2 regions of the Kitasatospora sp. UYEF31 genome follow, and region 2 is predicted to be linked to the other one. Evidence: predicted binding sites of a transcription regulator. Region 2 holds the regulator's gene; the other holds the start of a gene.

Region 1 (3,411 bases), on a different contig from region 2:
CACCACGGGCGTCACCGCGACGATCCGTCCCACGTTGGACGCCTTCCGCCAGGCCGGGCTCGACTCCTGAGCTTCCGTCCGCACCCTGCCGTTGCCGTTGCTGTTGAGGAGAAGAGAACCATGAGCGTTTCCGTCCGCATCCCGACCATCCTGCGCACCTACACCGGCGGCTCCGCCGAGGTCACCGCCGAGGGCGGCACCCTGGCCGAGATCATCGACGCGCTGGAGAAGGGCCACCCGGGCATCGCCGGGCGCGTCCTCGACGACGCGGGCAAGCTGCGCCGCTTCGTGAACATCTACGTGAACGACGACGATGTCCGCTTCCTGGAGGGCCTCCAGACGCCCACTCCGGCGGGCGCGAACATCTCGATCATCCCGGCGGTCGCGGGGGGCTGAGGCCGGGCCGCGGGCTTTGTCCGAAGGGCCGGGGGCTGGGTCCCCGGGTGGATACAGGCGGTGGCCGCGGGGGCCGGGCCGGGCCGCGTCAGGGAAGTCTGCTGACGCTCGGTAATCAAAGCGAATGCGCAATAGGGAATCCGCCGCACAGCGTGACTGTGCGGCGGATTTTCCATGTGTGATGCAAGTGTCGGAGGGGAAGGGCGGAGTGCTCGAACGCTCTTGAGCGCTCCGGTTAAGCCGGGTGGACGTGCGAGAGATCGGACAACGCGGTGCGTAACCTGCCAGTTTTCGGCCTTTTGGTATTTCCGGGAAAGCAGCCGGACCGCCGGCCTGTGAGATTGCATCCGACTTGGCACGGTATGCGGTAAATATCCCGTAGGTATATGCCGCAATAGTTTGCCTATGCCGCTTTTGGGAGGTTTTGACTTCGCTGGAATTCTCGTCCGTTTGACCTGTTGCAGCGGGCACCCATCCGGATACATTCAGCCGCGGTCGGACAGTTCCACGTACTGGTTCTGGCACGTGGTGACAGTGGGGACGACCCGGGGCTGTGCAGCGCAGCTTTTGTGAAAGGGTCAGTAAGCAGCAGGGGAGTTCGGAATGGCTCAGGGCGCCGTCAAATGGTTCAACGCGGAAAAAGGGTACGGCTTCATCGCGGTCGACGGTGGTGCGGACGTTTTCGTCCACTACAGCGCGATCCAGATGGACGGGTACCGGTCGCTTGAGGAAGGGCAGCGAGTCGAATTCGAGATCTCGCAGGGGCAGAAGGGCCCGCAGGCCGACATGGTCCGCTTGGCTGTCTGAGTCTGGGGCTTCTCACAATCCTCATCTGCACCACATTCAAGCGTTGTGAGGCCCGGACCCCCGACGGGGTCCGGGCCTCAACGCTGTCCGGGCCCGGGAAGAGCAGTCCGGGCCTCAGTGCCGTTCGGAGCCTTGACGCCGTTCGGAGCTTTGACGCCGCTCGGAGCCTTGACGCCGTTTGAGCCAGGGAAGCGCAGTCGGCGTGAAGTGCCGTGGACGTACGGGCATGTTCCCGGCAGCCGGAACGTTGGACCAGATGACTGAGTATCCGGTGCTGCGCCCGGCTCATGGACGGGGTCTCTGACCAGGCAACCGACCCGAGTCGCTTGCACTCACCCTAGGCGAGTGCTAATGATTGGCGTTAGCACTCTGGATGCGAGAGTGATAAACGGACCGGGCCGGTGAGGCCTGGACGACCACGGCAAACAGGATCGCCGAGGTCGGCCAGACCGTCCGTCGCGGGCGCCTGCGCGGTCCTATGCATCCACCCCGCTTTCTGGGAGGACCCCACCACATGGCCAAGATCATCGCGTTCAATGAGGAAGCCCGCCGGGGCCTCGAGCGCGGGATGAACCAGCTCGCGGACGCCGTCAAGGTCACGCTCGGCCCGAAGGGTCGCAACGTTGTCCTTGAGAAGAAGTGGGGCGCCCCCACGATCACCAACGATGGTGTATCCATCGCCAAGGAGATCGAGCTGGAGGACCCGTACGAGAAGATCGGCGCAGAGCTGGTCAAGGAAGTCGCGAAGAAGACCGACGACGTCGCCGGTGACGGTACGACGACCGCGACTGTCCTGGCCCAGGCCCTGGTCCGCGAAGGCCTGCGCAACGTCGCGGCCGGTGCCAACCCCATGGCACTGAAGCGCGGCATCGAGAAGGCCGTCGAGGCCGTCTCGGAGCAGCTGCTCATCCTGGCGAAGGATGTCGAGACCAAGGAGCAGATCGCTTCCACGGCCTCGATCTCCGCCGCCGACCCGCAGATCGGCGCGATGATCGCCGAAGCGATGGACAAGGTCGGCAAGGAAGGTGTCATCACCGTCGAGGAGAGCAACACCTTCGGTCTTGAGCTTGAGCTCACCGAGGGCATGCGCTTCGACAAGGGCTACATCTCGCCCTACTTCTCCACCGACATGGAGCGGATGGAAGCGGTCCTCGAGGACCCGTACATCCTGATCGTCAACTCCAAGATCGGCTCGCTGAAGGACCTGCTGCCCCTCCTTGAGAAGGTCATGCAGTCCGGCAAGCCGCTCATGATCATCGCTGAGGACATCGAGGGCGAGGCTCTCGCCACCCTCGTCGTCAACAAGGTCCGTGGCACCTTCAAGTCGGTCGCCGTCAAGGCTCCCGGCTTCGGTGACCGCCGCAAGGCCATGCTCGGTGACATCGCCATCCTCACCGGTGGTCAGGTCATCTCCGAGGAGGTCGGCCTCAAGCTCGACGCCACCACCCTGGACATGCTGGGCCGCGCCCGCAAGGTCGTCGTCACCAAGGACGAGACCACCATCGTGGACGGCTCCGGCGAGTCGGCCCAGGTCGCCGGCCGGGTCAACCAGATCCGCGTCGAGATCGAGAACTCCGACTCGGACTACGACCGCGAGAAGCTCCAGGAGCGTCTGGCCAAGCTCGCGGGCGGTGTCGCTGTCATCAAGGCCGGCGCCGCGACCGAGGTTGAGCTCAAGGAGCGCAAGCACCGCATCGAGGACGCGGTGCGCAACGCCAAGGCCGCCGTCGAAGAGGGAATCGTCGCCGGTGGCGGCGTGGCCCTGCTCCAGGCTGCCGAGCTCGCGTTCGTGAAGCTGGAGCTGGAAGGCGACGAGGCCACTGGCGCCAACATCGTCCGCCTTGCTGTCGAGGCTCCGCTGAAGCAGATCTCGATCAACGCCGGCCTTGAGGGCGGCGTTGTGGTGGAGAAGGTCCGCAGCCTGCCCTCCGGTCACGGTCTCAACGCCGCGACCGGCGAGTACGTCGACCTCGTCGCCGCGGGCATCATCGACCCGGCGAAGGTCACGCGCTCCGCGCTGCAGAACGCCGCGTCGATCGCCGCGCTGTTCCTCACCACTGAGGTCGTCATCGCTGACAAGCCCGAGAAGGGTGGCGCCGCCGGCGGCGGCGCTCCGGACATGGGCGGTATGGACTTCTGATCCCTTGGGGGACCAGCTGATCCACAACTGAGGGGCGGCATCCCGGCGTCAGCCGGGGTGCCGCCCCT
Region 2 (3,411 bases):
CTCACGAAAAACTCCCAGCGGAAAGAGCCTGCAGAAGGATCCTGTAGAAGGACCCTGTGGTGAAAGGCCCTGTGGAAAGACCCCCGAAAAAGATGATGGGCGGATCCCCCCACGTACGGGGGGTGATCCGCCCACCATCATCACGCATCACGGGCTACCGCCCGTTGAAGGCGTCCTTCAGCTTGGAGAAGAGGTTCTGCTGTCCGGGTTTGTACTTGCCCAGGGGCCGTTCCTCGCCGCGCAGCTTGGCCAGTTCACGCAGCAGTTCCTCCTGACGCGCGTCCAGCTTCAACGGGGTCATGACCTCAACGTGCACGATGAGGTCGCCGCGCCCGTTGCCGCGCAGGTGTGTGATGCCGCGCCCGTGCAGTGGGATGGACTGGCCGGACTGCGTGCCCGGCCGGATGTCCAGCTCCTCCTGGCCGTCCAGAGTCTGCAACGGCACCTTGGTGCCGAGCGACGCCGCGGTCATCGGCAGCTCGACGGTGCAGTGCAGGTCGTCCCCGCGGCGCTCGAACTGCTCGTGCTCGCGTTCGACGATCTCCACGTACAGGTCGCCGGGCGGGCCGCCGCCGGGGCCGACTTCGCCCTCGCCGGCCAGCTGGATGCGGGTGCCGGAGTCCACGCCCGCCGGGATCTTGACCGTGAGGGTCCGCCGGGCCCGGATGCGGCCGTCGCCGGCGCACTCGGGGCACGGGTGCGGCACCACGGTGCCGAAGCCCTGGCACTGCGGACACGGCCGCGAGGTCATGACCTGGCCGAGGAACGACCGGGTGACCTGGGAGACCTCACCGCGACCGCGACACATGTCGCAGGTCTCGGCATGGGTTCCGGGCGCCGCGCCTTCACCGTTGCACGTAGTGCAGGTGACGGCCGTGTCGACCTGGATCTCCTTGGTCGTCCCGAACGCGGCCTCTTCGAGGGTGATCTCGATGCGGATCATCGCGTCCTGGCCGCGGCGGGTCCGCGAGCGCGGTCCGCGCTGCGAGGCCTGGCCGAAGAAGGCGTCCATGATGTCGCTGAAGCCGAACCCTGCGTTGCCGAAGCCGCCGGCCCCGCCGTTCGGGCTGAGCGGGTCGCCGCCCAGGTCGTACATCTGCCGCTTCTGAGCGTCCGAGAGGACCTCGTAGGCGGCGTTGATCTCCTTGAACCGCTCCTGGGTCTTCGGATCGGGGTTGACATCCGGGTGCAGCTCGCGAGCGAGCCGACGGAATGCTTTCTTGATCTCTTCGGGGGTGGCGTCGCGCCGCACACCGAGAGTTTCGTAGTAGTCCGCTGCCACTACGACTCCGCGAGAATCTGTCCGACGTACCGTGCCACGGCGCGTACCGCTCCCATCGTTCCCGGGTAGTCCATCCTTGTCGGGCCCAGCACACCGAGTTTGGCCAGCGACTGTGCGCCGTTGCCGTACCCGGTGGAAACCACTGACGTGGCGGCCAGGCCCTCATGCATGTTCTCGTGTCCGATGCGGACCGTCATCCCCGGGTCCCCGCTCTCGCCCAGAAGCCGGAGGAGCACCACGTGCTCCTCCAGTGCTTCGAGCACCGGGCGGATGGTCATCGGGAAGTCCGGACCGAACCGTGTGAGGTTGGCCGTGCCCGCGAGCACGACTTTCTCCTCCTGCTGTTCGACGAGGGTGTCGAGCAGAGTAGCCAGCACCGAGTTCACGACCGGACGGTCCTCCGAAGTGAAGGATTCCCCTAGATCCTGCACCAAGGTGGGCACATCGGTGAAACGCCGTCCGACGACCCGGGCGTTGAGCCGGGCCCGCAGGTCGGCGAGCAGGCTTTCGCTGATGGGCGCGGGGGCGTCCATGTTGCGCTGTTCGACCCGCCCGGTGGAGGTGATGAGCACCAGCATCACCCGGGCGGGGGTCAGCGCGAGGAGTTCCACATGCCGCACAGTGGAGCGCGTCAGTGAGGGGTACTGCACCACGGCGACCTGCTGGGTCAACTGGGCCAGCAACCGGACCGTACGCCCGACGACGTCGTCGAGGTCGAGTGCGCCTTCCAGGAAGACGGAGATGGCCCGGCGTTCGGCTCCGGACAGCGGCTTGATCGTCGACAGCCGGTCGACGAACAGGCGGTAGCCCTTGTCGGTGGGCACCCGGCCTGCACTGGTGTGCGGTTGGGCGATGTAGCCCTCTTCTTCGAGGGCCGCCATGTCGTTGCGGATCGTGGCCGGGGAGACCCCGAGGTTGTGCCGGTCGGTCAGAGCCTTTGATCCGACCGGCTCTTCTGTTGCGACGTAGTCCTGCACGATGGCGCGCAGCACCGCGAGCTTGCGTTCGTCCAGCACGTGGCGCACCTCCCTCGCATCAGTCGCTTCCGCGGCCGCTTCACGGCCGTTCCGCGGGACCCGGGCGCTGGCACTCCAGGACCCGGAGTGCCAGTGTACGGCGGCCGTACGACGGACCGTACCCCGCAACCACCGTCCGGGGTAGGGCATGGTAAACCCCATGAGCGACTATCTCCGCAGGTGGGAGCAGATCGGGGCGGCACCGGGGTGTTTCCGGCGGTACGTTCCGGAGTTGATGCTGAACCTCGCTGTGGTCAGTGGGGCTGACGGGCTGACCCTGGTCGACACGAGTTCGTACGAACGGGAGACCGAGGGCTTCCTCGATGAACTCGCCGTGGAGTTCCCGGGGCTCCCCGTGACGGATCTCGTCTATACGCACGGCCACTTCGACCACTGCTACGGCGGGGCCGCCGTCGTACAGCGCTTCCCGGACGTCAGGGTGTGGGGGCACGAGGCGTTGCCGGCTTATCTGGAGCGGTTCGGTGACGAGGGGCGCGCGAGCGCGGTCCACCACGGTTTTCCGGAAGAAGAAATGACGGCCGTACGGATTACCCCACCGTCCCGCCTGGTGGCCCCGGGCCGTCCCGCACGGGTCGGCAGGTGCGTGCTGTTCGCTCTGGCCCGGGGCCACACCGGTGCCGATCTGGCCGTGCACGTGCCCGATGCGGGGCTCGTCGTCGCCGGGGACGTGATCGAGGAGGGGGCGCCGCCCGCGTACGGGCCGGACTCGTACCCGCAGGAGTGGCCGGGGACGCTGGAGCGGCTGTTCGCGGAGCTCGACGCGGGCGTCTGGCTGCCGGGGCACGGGGCCGTGGTGGACAGGGCCTTCGTGGAACGGCAGATCGACTACGTCCGCGGGGTCGCGGCGCGCCCCGTGGAGCATGACGGTTCATCGGATTAACGTCGCGCCTCATGCACGAACAGCAGGAAACACCGCAGGGCACGCCGCGCAGCAGACTGTATTCCCCCGATCTGACCCCACCGTGGAAGCGGTCCAAGCCTGCCCCGGAGGTGGAGGCCGTACCCGATCTGGTGGTGGAAGAGGCCGAGACCGGCTTCTGCGGGGCGGTGGTGCGTGTGGAGAAGAGCCCCGAAGGTTTTGTCGTCACGCTG

Evidence for each region. The regulator HrcA, encoded in region 2, represses chaperone genes, less so after heat shock. The targets are predictions, from matches to a motif close to TTNGCACTCNGNNNNNCNGAGTGCNAA.
Region 1: groL (chaperonin GroEL) is a predicted target of HrcA. The motif match lies at 1,565-1,591, and genes of this name have one in related genera.

The regions. Positions count from the first base shown of each region.
Region 1 is NZ_JBXAWK010000032.1:33,270-36,680, forward strand. Features, by position in the region: gene thrC (threonine synthase) at 1-70, shown strand, start outside; gene AC0Z36_RS17385 (MoaD/ThiS family protein) at 121-396, shown strand; gene AC0Z36_RS17390 (cold-shock protein) at 1,000-1,203, shown strand; gene groL (chaperonin GroEL) at 1,718-3,343, shown strand.
Region 2 is NZ_JBXAWK010000074.1:5,243-8,653, reverse strand. Features, by position in the region: gene AC0Z36_RS26200 (16S rRNA (uracil(1498)-N(3))-methyltransferase) at 1-5, opposite strand, end outside; gene dnaJ (molecular chaperone DnaJ) at 155-1,282, opposite strand; gene hrcA (heat-inducible transcriptional repressor HrcA) at 1,282-2,298, opposite strand; gene AC0Z36_RS26185 (MBL fold metallo-hydrolase) at 2,459-3,199, shown strand; gene AC0Z36_RS26180 (DUF3097 domain-containing protein) at 3,211-3,411, shown strand, end outside.